DNA from 4 places in the Pseudoalteromonas sp. 10-33 genome. Region 1 is predicted to be linked to each of the others. Evidence: predicted binding sites of a transcription regulator. Region 1 holds the regulator's gene; each other region holds the start of a gene.
What was found. Region 1 encodes sigma-54, which starts transcription at its own class of promoters, with help from an activator protein. Its sites were predicted from a motif close to GTTGGCACGNNNNTNGNNT; they were not measured.

Region 1 (3,158 bases):
TGGGCAAAAAATGAATGCAAAAAGCATTACCTACGATATTGAGCAACAACTCATTAGCGCCGAAAAAGATGAAAGCTCAACTGATCGCGTGCACACCATTTTAGTACCTGTGGAGCCAAAAAAAAGCGATAAAGGTCAGCCATGAGTACATTAAAAGCAGAGCTATTAGCCAAAAGCTACAAAGGCCGAGAAGTCGTTAAAAATGTAGGCTTAGAAGTTAAAGCCGGCAGCATAGTGGGCTTACTTGGTCCTAACGGTGCAGGTAAAACCACCACGTTTTATATGATTGTAGGCTTAGTCCCTAGCGATAAAGGTAAAATATCTATCGACGAGAACGATATTACTCTTTTACCTATGCACAGTCGTGCTAGATTAGGCATTGGCTACTTGCCGCAAGAGTCGTCTATATTCAGAAAGTTAACCGTATATCAAAACTTAATGGCTATTTTAGAAACTCGAAAGGAGCTCACTAAGCAAGCCAGAGAAGATACACTTAATAATCTATTGGATGAATTTAGCATTCAACACATTCGCGACAGCAAAGGTATGGCACTATCGGGCGGAGAGCGTCGCCGAGTAGAGATTGCACGTGCTTTAGCAGCAGATCCAAAGTTTATTTTATTAGACGAGCCGTTTGCCGGCGTTGACCCTATTTCAGTGTTGGATATTAAAAAAATTATTGAACACCTTAAAAACCGTGGTATTGGTGTATTAATAACAGACCATAATGTAAGAGAAACCCTTGATGTTTGCGAAAAAGCCTACATTGTTTCTCATGGGGAACTGATTGCTTCTGGTACCCCTGAACACGTATTAAACGATAAAACTGTACGCGATGTATATTTAGGCGAGCAATTTAGGCTGTAACATTTACGCCTTATTTGTATGCATCTGCTAGTATTAATTATAACAACTTAAAAGGATTGTTAGAGATACATGAGGCAATCACTACAGCTGCGCATGGGCCAGCAACTTACAATGACACCTCAGTTGCAGCAAGCTATTCGCTTGCTGCAATTAAGCACATTGGATCTTCAGCAAGAAATACAAGAAGCGCTCGACAGCAACCCATTACTTGAGGTTGAGGAGCAAGACTATGCCGATGACCTTGCAGGCAAAAATGAGCAAAAAGCAGATAATGATGAAGTGACAGTAAGTGCATCTGCAGATGAAGCCCCCAGTGAGTATGAACAAGACAGTGGTGAAGCCCTAGCAAAAGATACCGTCAGTGACGACATGGCAATGGACGTTAGCTGGGATGAGTACATGAGTGCCGCCCCAGCATCGTCTTCAGGCCCCATGCCTGAAGATGAGTCTATTTATCAAGGTGCATCGACTGAAACGCTTCACGAATACTTAATGTGGCAATTACAACTAACGCCATTTAGCCCTACGGATGAAGCGATTGCTATTGCAATAGTTGAAGCCGTGGACGACTCAGGCATATTAACCCTCAGCTGTGAAGAAATTTTAGAGAGCTTTAATCAAGATAACGACGATGACGTTGAGGTTGAACTTGATGAAATAGAAGCAGTTTTAAAGCGTATTCAATTATTTGACCCTGTTGGTATTGCAGCACGAAGCTTACAAGAATGTTTGTGTATTCAGTTAAATCAATTTGATAAAGGCACTCCTTTTATTGACGAAACAAAAATGATTTTAACCGAGCACATAGATTTGTTAGCTGCTCGCGACTATCGTACATTAATGAAAAAAACGAAGCTCAAAGAAGATGAGCTTAAAGAAGTAATGACACTTATTCATACGCTTAACCCAAAGCCTGCAGACACAATAGTGCGAGAAGAGTCTGAATATGTAATACCAGATGTGTCAGTTAAGAAAATTAAAGGCCGCTGGGTGGTTGAACTAAACCCAGACAGCATGCCAAAAATTCGTGTAAACAGCCAATATGCTGCAATGTCGCGTACAGTTAAGTCGAGCGGTGATAGCCAATTTATTCGCTCACATTTACAAGAAGCTAAATGGTTTATTAAAAGTTTAGAAAGCAGAAACGACACGCTTTTAAAAGTAACTAACTGTATCGTAAAGCAACAACAAGGTTTTTTTGAACACGGTCCAGAAGCCATGAAACCTATGGTTTTAAATGATGTAGCCGAAATGGTAGAAATGCACGAATCGACAATTTCGCGCGTAACGACTCAAAAGTACATGCACACACCGCGTGGAATATTTGAGCTTAAATACTTTTTCTCAAGCCATGTAAGCACCGAAAATGGTGGAGAATGTTCATCCACAGCGATACGAGCACTTATCAAAAAACTAATCGCAGCAGAAAACTCAGCAAAACCATTGAGTGATAGCAAAATTGCGGATATATTGGCTGAGCAAGGAATTAAAGTAGCAAGACGTACAATCGCAAAATACCGCGAATCTCTTGCTATTCCACCGTCAAATCAGCGAAAGAGCCTGATCTAAGACGCTAAACAAAGAGGGTAATGCTTATGCAACTAAATTTAACTGGTCGTCATGTAGAACTAACTGATTCATTAAGAGACTATATAAATACCAAATTTGCGAAGCTAGAAAGGCACTCTGATCATATTAATAATGTTCATGTCATTCTTGATATAGAAAAATTAAATCAAAAAGCAGAAGCAACTATTCATGTAAGTGGCGCTGAATTATTCGCATCCACTGAACATCAAGATATGTATGCAGCGATTGATTCATTAATTGATAAGCTTGACCGTCAAGTAATTAAACATAAAGAGAAGCTTGCTCGACACTAATATGATGAAACTAAGTTCACTTATATGCCAGGACTGCAGCAAAGCTGCGGTCCTTTTTAATAGTAAAAAAAGAATTTTAGAGTTTATTAGCGAGCTTGCTCACGATAAATTACCTTATTTGTCTCAACAAGATATTTTGGGCGCCTTATTAACCCGCGAAAAGCTAGGTAGTACAGGAATAGGAAGAGGCATAGCTATTCCACATGGTCGAATGAGCGGCGCACAAGAACCTTTAGCATTAGTATTAGTAAGTGAAACACCGATTAACTTTGATGCTATAGACAATCGACCAGTTGATATTTTTGTTGCACTCATCGTACCTGATGGTGATAACCAGCAACACTTAAAGACGCTAGCGACGATAGCTGATAAACTAAAAAATAAAGAATTTTGCAAGCAGCTACGCTG
Region 2 (3,158 bases), 420 kb from region 1:
TGGTGCTGGCGCAGAAGTGCATTTAAGTGCCGTTACCGATGAGCTAGATTCAGACTATGTGCGCATTAGCGTTGCTGATAACGGGCCCGGTGTTGATTTAAGCCAAAGCGATAAAATATTTGAACCGTTTTATACCACTAAAAGTCAAGGTACGGGATTAGGGCTTGCTGTTGTGAGTTCAGTTGCAAACGCACATCAAGGACGTGTTGAAGTGACTAATAATATAGGCGGTGGAGCATGTTTTAGTTTGCTTTTACCTATTCGCACCGCATCTAAATTAGAGGAATCATTATGAGTAACACTATTTTAGTTGTAGAAGATGATGCAGGGCTTCGTGAAGCTTTAATTGATACACTCGAAATGTCGGGGATTGAATGCATTGCGGCTAATTGTGCAGAGCAAGCCATGCTTTTGCTTAAAAAAGAGCAATTTTCGCTGGTGGTGAGTGATGTACAAATGGGGACTATGAGTGGTCTAGATTTACTACGAAGTATTAAGCTTAACCACCCTGAGTTACCTGTTTTAATGATGACGGCGTACGCCACCATAGATGACGCGGTTGAAGCCATGCGCTTAGGTGCGATTGATTACATGGCAAAGCCGTTTGCACCTGAAGTTTTGCTCAACATGGTAAGCCGCTACTTACCTGAAAAAGCAAAAGAGACAGATGGTCCAATTGTTGCCGACCCAAGTAGTATTCAGTTATTAGAATTAGCAAGCAGAGTAGCACGTTCTGATGCAAGTGTTATGGTGCTTGGTCCTAGTGGTTCTGGTAAAGAAGTCTTAGCTCGTTACATACATGATAAATCGAATCGATGCGATGAGCCGTTTGTTGCAATTAACTGTGCAGCAATTCCTGAAAACATGTTAGAAGCAACTTTATTTGGGTATGAGAAAGGCGCGTTTACAGGTGCAATTCAAGCATGCCCGGGTAAGTTTGAGCAAGCGCAAGGCGGAACCATCTTGCTCGACGAAATAACTGAAATGGATCTCGGACTACAAGCTAAATTATTACGCGTTTTGCAAGAGCGCGAAGTGGAGCGCTTAGGTGGACGCAAGACAATTCAGTTAGATGTACGCATACTTGCAACAAGTAACCGTGACCTAAAAGAAGCGGTAAGCGAAAATCAATTTAGAGAAGATTTATATTACAGACTTAACGTGTTTCCGTTAATGTGGCGACCGCTCAATCAGCGCCCAGGGGATATTATTGTATTGGCTAAACATTTAATTGAACGCCATTTAAGCAAAAGCAAAGAGCCTATGGCTTACCTCGATAGTGGCGCAGAGAAAAAATTACTTGCTCACTCTTGGCCAGGTAATGTGCGTGAGCTTGATAACGTTATACAACGTGCGCTTATACTTAGGACTGGTAATACTATTAATGAGCATGCTATTTTTATTGAAAACATAGCCGCAACAGATTTTGTAATGACGCCTACATCTATTAGCACACAAAGTGCTAATCAGTCTCAGGCGAACACTGCTGATAAAAGTATTGAGCATGGCCCTACTAGCTCTGCTTATTATGATGAAAAGTCATCATTAGTAGAGCCGCCAAAACAAGACTTATTAGCTGTTGATACGGGCAGTTATAAAGATGAACTCAAAGATAAAGAACACCGTATCATTTTAGAAACGTTAGCAAGGTGCCAAGGTAAACGAAAAGATGTTGCTGAAACCCTCGGTATTAGCCCTCGTACTCTACGTTATAAACTAGCGCAAATGCGCGACTTAGGTATTTCACTTCCTGCGTAGCCTCACATTTAGCCCTTGATTCAGGTATTGAATTTAAGGGCTGTCAAAACTCTGACTCACAAAATTAAAATTTAAGTTATTGAAAAGTAACGCTTATTATTTGGCATGGTTTGTGCTTTATCTATGTTAAGAGTTAACTGCATTGTCAGAGAAAAATTATGAAAATTCAAAATAGCGCTGTATTTCAAGAAATGCAATCAATGGCTTTAGAGGCTGGTCGTAGTAATCAAGTTGAACGACTGCCAGTAAAAACACAAGCCTCATCAACGGCTCAATTTGGCGACATGCTGTCAGATGCAATTAATACTGTGCACGGCTTACAGCAAGATGCTAAGCAAAAAGTGGTTGCAGTAGAGACCGGCGACAGAAGCGTCTCTTTGGCTGAAGCGATGATTGCATCTCAAAAATCGTCAGTGGCATTTGAAGCGACAGTACAAGTTCGTAATAAACTTGTTGAAGCTTACAAAGAAATCATGAACATGCCTGTTTAACTAGGTAGTGGAGAATTATTGTGGCGCAATCTAATCAATCAACCGACCTTGCACTTGCTACTGGTGATATTGACCAAAGCGATAGCGACGATCAACAAGAACAAAAATCTGGCTATTTAAGTTCGTTAAACGGTGTTGATTTATTGCGCCAAGTAACGCTTGTTATTGCTTTAGGCATTTGTTTAGCAATTGCTATATTCATCATTATTTGGGCTCGCCAGCCAGATATGCGCCCGCTTGGTAAAATGCAAACAGAAGAGCTAATACAAACGCTCGACTTTTTAGATGCACAAAAAATTGAATATCAAGTTGATGGTAATGTGGTACTTGTCCCTGAAACCGAATATCAAAACATTAAGTTGTTAATGACTCGTGAAGGGTTAGAGCAAGGGCCTACATCGGGTTCAGATATCATCATGCAAGACATGGGCTTTGGTGTAAGTCAACGCTTAGAGCGCGAACGCTTAAAGCATGGTCGTGAGCAACAACTCGCACGTACAATTGAAGAGCTTAACAACATTACTCGCGCACGTGTATTACTTGCCATCCCAAAAGAAAATGTATTTGCGCGCAGAGAGAAAAAACCTTCAGCAACCGTTGTACTGACTCTTAAGCGAGGGCGTTCACTTGACAGCGAAGAAGTAGACTCTGTTGTTGATATGGTTGCATCGGCTGTTCAAGGTTTAGAGCCAGCTCGTGTAACGGTAACGGATCAAAATGGTCGCTTATTAAATTCTGGCTCACAAACATCGCTTGCTGCACGTTCGCGCAAAGAGTACGACATAGAGCGTAAGCGTGAACAAGAGTATCTTGAAAAAATTGATAGCATTCTAATTCCCGTCGTAGGGCTTGCAAACTACACTGCACAGGTTGATTTAAGCATGGATTTTAGTGCCATTGAAGAAACGC
Region 3 (3,158 bases), on a different contig from region 1:
AACGCATCTTGGTTTTCGGTTTTTATACCTTTGCTACTGTGCCCACCAAACTCAACGTTAAGTTCGTTTGTAAGTGCGCTGGCTTTTTGGGTTTCATCAAACATAAGGTTGCCTTAAGTCACAGAAATAAGTTCAACGGTGCCATCTTCGTTTACTTCTGTGATATGGCCATCGGGTTCTTTCATAAATAACAAAGCACCTAAACCTAACAATGCACTTGCCGCAATAATCATAAAGAATGTTTGGTAATCAACTAACGAGAGCGCCGTTAAATATACAACAGCCCCTACATTACCGTAGGCTCCCGTCATACCTGCAATTTGTCCAGTTAAACGGCGTTTAATAAGCGGCACAGCCGCAAATACAGCGCCTTCCCCTGCTTGCACAAAAAACGAACACGCCATGGCAGCTGCAACTGCAAGCCAAAGTGGCCAGCTAGCGTCAACTAAGCCCATAACAAAATAACCTACAGCTAAGCCCGTGGTAAGTACAATAAGCGTTTTACGACGACCCATTCTATCTGAGATCCAACCACCACCAGGGCGAGAGGCTAAGTTCATAAATGCATAGGCTGATGCAAGTAAGCCTGCGTACACCATATCAAGGCCAAAGACTTCCATAAAAAATAATGGCAGCATAGATACAACGGCAAGCTCTGAGCCAAATGTTGTAAAATAAAGAATATTTAAAACAGCAACTTGCTTGAAGTCGTAACGGTGTGATTCTGGAACAGGTTGTTTAAAAATATGACCGTTAATATCAAACGTTTTATACACTTCGTAAATATAAAGCAGCACTAAAAACGCGTATGTACCCATTACAAAATTTTCAGAAAGTAAATTTGCGCCAGTAGGCGAAAGTTTCCATGTAAGTAACGCCAATGCACCGTACATAGGTAGTTTCATTATAAGCAGCAGTACAAAGTCGCCTTTACTGGTTACTTCCATTGCCCCTACTTTTTTAGGCTTGAAGTATGTACCGCCTTTAGGCGTATCAGTTACGTTTATGTACCAAATAATACCAAATATTACACTTAGTACGCCTGTTACACCGACCGCATAACGCCAGCCATCTTCTCCACCAAACATAAGCGCTAATACTGGTAACAACATAGCGGCGGCTGCAGAGCCAAAGTTACCCCAGCCTCCGTAAATACCTTCGGCTGTACCTAACTCGTTTGCCGGGAACCATTCGCTCACCATACGAATGCCCACAACAAAACCCGCACCAATAAAGCCAAGTGCAAAACGGGCGATAGCTGCTTGCTCAAACGTTGTTGCCATTGCAAACATAAAACACGGAATACTACACACAATAAGTAGTGCTGCGTACACAATACGTGGACCAAATTTATCGGTAAGCATACCCACCACGACACGTGCAGGAATAGTTAAGGCCACATTTAATATGAGGAGTGTTTTAACTTGAGCCATAGTGATGCCAAGCGAACCCGCTATAGCACCTAATAATGGCGCATGGTTAAACCATACAAAAAATGAGATAAAAAATACCATCCAGCTTAAGTGAAGTATTTTCATTTTTCCGCTAAACGATATGAGATTAAACCCAGAACTCGGTTGCATGTTATTTTCCTTAGTTACGTTTTAGTTATTAACAGCGATTACAACTTTATTATTAATTACACCGCTGCATTTGTTAATTTCACGTTAACCGCATTGAGCAAATAGTGAGCCAATAATTTATTATTATAAAAATCATGTGTTTATGTTTATTCTGATTCGTTATAATTTTCATTTGCACTGTTAAGGTAATGAATGTGAGCATTAACAGTGCAAATACTTTTAACCCGTTGTTGCCCATAGATTCTAAATATTGGTATTGTGTGAAAAAATAATGAGATGCTTTATATGACTAAACCTGCCCTAACCTACCAACAGCAACTTCGCTACTCGCGTCACATAATGCTTCCTAAATTAGATATAGATGGGCAAGAAAAAATATGGCAGTCGCATGTACTAATTGTGGGTTTAGGTGGTTTGGGCTGCCCGGTTGCACAGTACTTAGCTGCCTCAGGTGTGGGAACATTAACGCTTGTAGATAACGATGTGGTTGATACTACAAATTTGCAAAGGCAGGTGCTTTACAAACAAACAGATGTGGGAAGCTTAAAAACACACGCAGCTAAAGCACAGTTAGCGAGTCTAAATGATGAAATAGGTATACATACAATCGATGCATTTTTAGATGAGCAGTCAACGCTTGACGAGCTATTAAGTAATATTGATATAGTCATTGATTGCTCTGATAACTTGCCTACACGAAACTTACTCAATAACGCCTGTTATAAAACAAAAACACCGCTCGTTTCAGGCTCTGCAATTAGAATGGAAGGCCAAGTTGCCTGTTTTACAATGCAGGAAAATAGCCACTGCTACGCGTGCTTATCGCAGTTTTTTAATGAACAAACACAAAGCTGCTCAGAATCAGGGATACTCTCGCCGATTGTAGGGTTAATTGGCAGTATTCAAGCTACTGAGGCGCTAAAAATGCTTGCCGGACTACCAAGTGGGTTAAGCGAGCATTTACTGCTTGTTGATGGGCTCAGCATGGAGTTTAACCGCTTTAAAATCACTAAAAATAGTCAGTGTCCTACATGCAGTTAATCACTCGCGTTTTTATTATTTTACTCTAGGTTATGAATAGCGGCGTAAAGTGTATCGCCTAGTTTGTAACTACTTTGTTCCCAAAGCCTTTTTGAGTGCAAACAATACAACGTTTGCCCATCAATATTTAACGCAAGTTGCCAAGAGCCGTTAATCAGTTCTGCATTAACAAGCACCCCCACTAAAACATTACTGTTATTTACGTTTACTGGCCTATCGGCACTAACAGATATTTGCTCGCACTCTAATATCAGTTTATTTCCTTGCTCCACAGCGCTGGGTAATGCAAATAGCTGCTGCTCGCTTTCTTGAAGTTTAAGCTGATATACGCCGTATTTTTCATCAAATTTAATTATTTGAAAATTAATTAGGCTCAGTGGTGTTTGTTTATTATTAGCATAAATAGCCTTAGCCACCTGCGCACTCGGGCCGTGGTTAATTACCTTACCGCTATTGAGTTGCACAAGCGTATCGCAACAAAACAACAGCTCCTTTAAAGAGTGGCTCACGAGTATAAATTTAATATTATATTTT
Region 4 (3,158 bases), on a different contig from region 1:
ACATCTAAACCATCTTCTGAGTCGCCTACAGTCTTATATTGACCAGACACAAAAAAATTATCGCCTAGTAATTTACTACCATCAAGCGTCCAACCATTTGCATCATCGCCATCAAGATCTGCATTTAAGTAACCGCCAGACACATAATTAAAGTGAGGTGTTTCTGCAAATGCAGCTGGGGTGGCAAAAACTGAACTCAATAGTAAAAGAGCGACTTTATTCATTTTCATGGTACTTCCTTTTAGATATATTTAAACAACACATTGTTGTACCCAATAAAATACACGCCTATATTATTGATTGCAATAAGAAAGTTAATAGATTAATTAAGAATCAAGATATGAGTTAAGCAACACAAATAATATAGAAATTAGCGTTTTGAGTGTGTAATAAATTGATATTTACTGGAATATACTTAGAAGGTTTGAAAAGTGGTGGCCCCTCCCAGACTCGAACTGGGGACCTAACGATTATGAGTCGTGTGCTCTAACCAACTGAGCTAAGGGGCCAACTTTATATAACTGCAAGGCAGTTAATTTTTGAAGCGTTTAGCCACAGAGCGACTAAAGCGGGTTGCAGTATAAAAACTTTTTTAGGGCTTGTCACTACCAAAAACCTTTATTTTAACAATCAATAAGCTAACTGCTTAAATTGTAATCTTTTAAAGAGTGTGAATGGGTAAATTTGGGGAGTTTTAGGGAAATAAAGTAAAAATGATTAAAAATAATATTTATTAATAGAATGCGCTGAGCAATATTTACTTACATCTGGCGTAAACATAGCTCAGCTACGCATTATTTTTTAGCAATAATATAAATTGCATGTATTAACCCAGGGAAGTAACCCAATAGCGTTAATAAAATATTAATCCAAAAATGCATACCTAAGCCCACTTGTAAAAAAACACCCAGTGGTGGTAGCAAAACAGACAGTATTATGCGAATGATATCCATTATTTAGCTCCTTCAAACAGTTAAAAACAAAAAGCCCAGCAATGCTGGGCTTTGAGTATAACGTTATTCAGCTACGATAGATAAGTTATCTACCACATCACGAACGTCTTCAGCATTTTTAGCAATTTCGATTGCTAATTGCTTTTCCGCCGATGATTCCACCGAGCCGTTTAGTGTAACAACACCATTATCGGTATCTACATCAATATCGGTTCCACCTACTTCTGAATCAAATAGGAAACGTGTTGTAATAACGGTGGTGATTTTAGCGTCCGTTAGGTCGTTATCATCATCCATCATTTTAGAATCTGTATGTTTAGCGCTCATATTTTTAACAACGGTTAGGCTGTTTTCAACGTCCATGACGCCATCTAGACTAAGTACAAGCTCTTCTGCTAGCTCTTTCTCTACTTCGCTATCAACTTTACCTGTAAGTACTACCTTGCCATTTGTTACATCAGTGTTTATGTCAAAGTTGTTTAGGTCTGTGTTCATTAGAAGTACAGTTTCTGCCTTGCCATCAATCCAAGCATCTTTACTTTCGTTTTCCCAGCTGTTTGCTTGTGCACCCATTGCTGTTGTACCAAGAACTAACGCGGCGATAATAGATTTGTTAAATGTTTTCATAATCTTTCTCCTTTTGATTAAAGACACTTTAACTAATGCGAACATCAAGCCAACTTTATTTACCATTCAAAATCATAAACTTAACGAAAAACATAGACTCTTATAGGTTTAACGTATTTCCCCTATTTACAGGCAAGTGAGTAAAACTTTCTCAAAGTGTGAAAATTACTAGATTATTGCTATTTTGGTTAATGTATCGTTAATATAACAACTAAACAAAAAGCCTTTAAAAATTAAATTATTGATAATAAACAAAATTAATTTTGGTATACGGTTTGCTAACTAGTTAACTAATTGCAAATACAATTAAGGAATGCCCCATGTCTGTAAAAGTTGAAGACCGCCCAATAGAGCAAGTACGCGAACAAGTGATTGATCAGTTAATTTATAACTATAGCCATGGCGTTATATCGGTTGAGGCATTTGAAAGACGATTAGACAAAGCAATGGACGCCAAAGACAATTCTGTGCTGCTTACGTTAATAGAAGACTTAACACTTAATACCGACAAGCAATACAAAGCTGAAAAGCAATCGCAGTTTACGCCTAATTACAGTGCTCAACAAAATAGCGATGACGACATTACACTGCGCAGTATTTTGGGTTCAAACGAGCGAAGCGGACAATGGGTAGTGCCTAAAAATATTTACCTAAATAATTATATGGGCTCTGTGGTACTCGATTTCACCGACGCTATATTTACACATCAAAACGTGACAATTCATGTTAATTGTATTTTTGGTAGCGACGAAATTTATGTACCCGAGCATGTTAATGTAGTATCTAAAATGTTTTGTATTTTAAGCACACTAGAAAACAAATCAGTCACATTAAATAAGCGCCAAGGCCCTACCATTCATATTGAAGGCAAAGCGATATTAGGGTCGGTTGAAGTAAAGGTAAAGCGTACCATAAAAGAAAAGTTTATTAGCTTTGCAAACGATTTAAAGGCACAGCTAGGGGTAATTAACAAATAAGTACAACCGTATTTGCTTTAATATGGCTGCTTTTTAGCAGCCATATTATCATTGCAGGCTTATAAATCATTATTTCGCTCAGCAGGAACATCGGACAAGTACTCTACAAACTCAACCTCAAAACCCGAAGGGTCTCTGAAGTAGATGTTTTTTCTAAATGGATTTTTAGTACCGTGCTTATATGCTGCAAAACCCGCTTTATTTAAACGAGACACCGTTTTATCTAAATTAGCCGTCACGTAAGCAAAGTGAGCAAACCCAACTTGATGCCCTGAAAGCACTCTGTTTTCACCCTCACCATGATCGCTCATTGCTATGTATTGCGTGTCGTCACCAAAGTGGACCCAACGCCTTGGTTTTCCGTACCAGTCACCCCGCCCTTCGCTTCGTATTACCCAATGCGGGAAAATAGCTTGGTAAAAACGAATCATGGTATCGATGTTTTTAACAACTAAGTTTACGTGTTCTAAATACATACTGTGTCCTTGTTAGTTAATTTAAACGCATCATAAAACCTCAAGCTAACTTTAGGTAAAGTGCTTTTTTATAGTTTTTATATGTAATAGAGCAGATACGCGATGATTTAAATTAAATGTGCAAT

Region 2: a site for sigma-54 is predicted at 1,858-1,876, ahead of fliE (flagellar hook-basal body complex protein FliE). Genes of this name have one in related genera too.
Region 3: a site for sigma-54 is predicted at 1,679-1,697, ahead of ATS76_RS10210 (NarK family nitrate/nitrite MFS transporter). Genes of this name have one in related genera too.
Region 4: a site for sigma-54 is predicted at 1,616-1,634, ahead of ATS76_RS13565 (BON domain-containing protein). Genes of this name have one in related genera too.

Annotation. Positions count from the first base shown of each region.
Region 1 is NZ_LOFI01000001.1:236,908-240,065, reverse strand. Features, by position in the region: gene lptA (lipopolysaccharide transport periplasmic protein LptA) at 1-145, shown strand, start outside; gene lptB (LPS export ABC transporter ATP-binding protein) at 142-867, shown strand; gene ATS76_RS01075 (RNA polymerase factor sigma-54) at 937-2,436, shown strand; gene hpf (ribosome hibernation promoting factor) at 2,463-2,750, shown strand; gene ptsN (PTS IIA-like nitrogen regulatory protein PtsN) at 2,755-3,158, shown strand, end outside.
Region 2 is NZ_LOFI01000001.1:652,328-655,485, forward strand. Features, by position in the region: gene ATS76_RS03005 (sensor histidine kinase) at 1-295, shown strand, start outside; gene ATS76_RS03010 (sigma-54-dependent transcriptional regulator) at 292-1,758, shown strand; gene fliE (flagellar hook-basal body complex protein FliE) at 1,917-2,249, shown strand; gene fliF (flagellar basal-body MS-ring/collar protein FliF) at 2,270-3,158, shown strand, end outside.
Region 3 is NZ_LOFI01000014.1:18,941-22,098, reverse strand. Features, by position in the region: gene ATS76_RS10215 (bifunctional protein-serine/threonine kinase/phosphatase) at 1-104, opposite strand, end outside; gene ATS76_RS10210 (NarK family nitrate/nitrite MFS transporter) at 114-1,583, opposite strand; gene ATS76_RS10205 (HesA/MoeB/ThiF family protein) at 1,869-2,624, shown strand; gene ATS76_RS10200 (ATP-binding cassette domain-containing protein) at 2,645-3,158, opposite strand, start outside.
Region 4 is NZ_LOFI01000024.1:249,652-252,809, forward strand. Features, by position in the region: gene ATS76_RS13555 (porin family protein) at 1-230, opposite strand, end outside; tRNA gene ATS76_RS13560 (tRNA-Ile) at 433-509, opposite strand; gene ATS76_RS19100 (YqaE/Pmp3 family membrane protein) at 795-953, opposite strand; gene ATS76_RS13565 (BON domain-containing protein) at 1,017-1,580, opposite strand; gene ATS76_RS13570 (LiaF domain-containing protein) at 1,901-2,557, shown strand; gene ATS76_RS13575 (VOC family protein) at 2,617-3,033, opposite strand.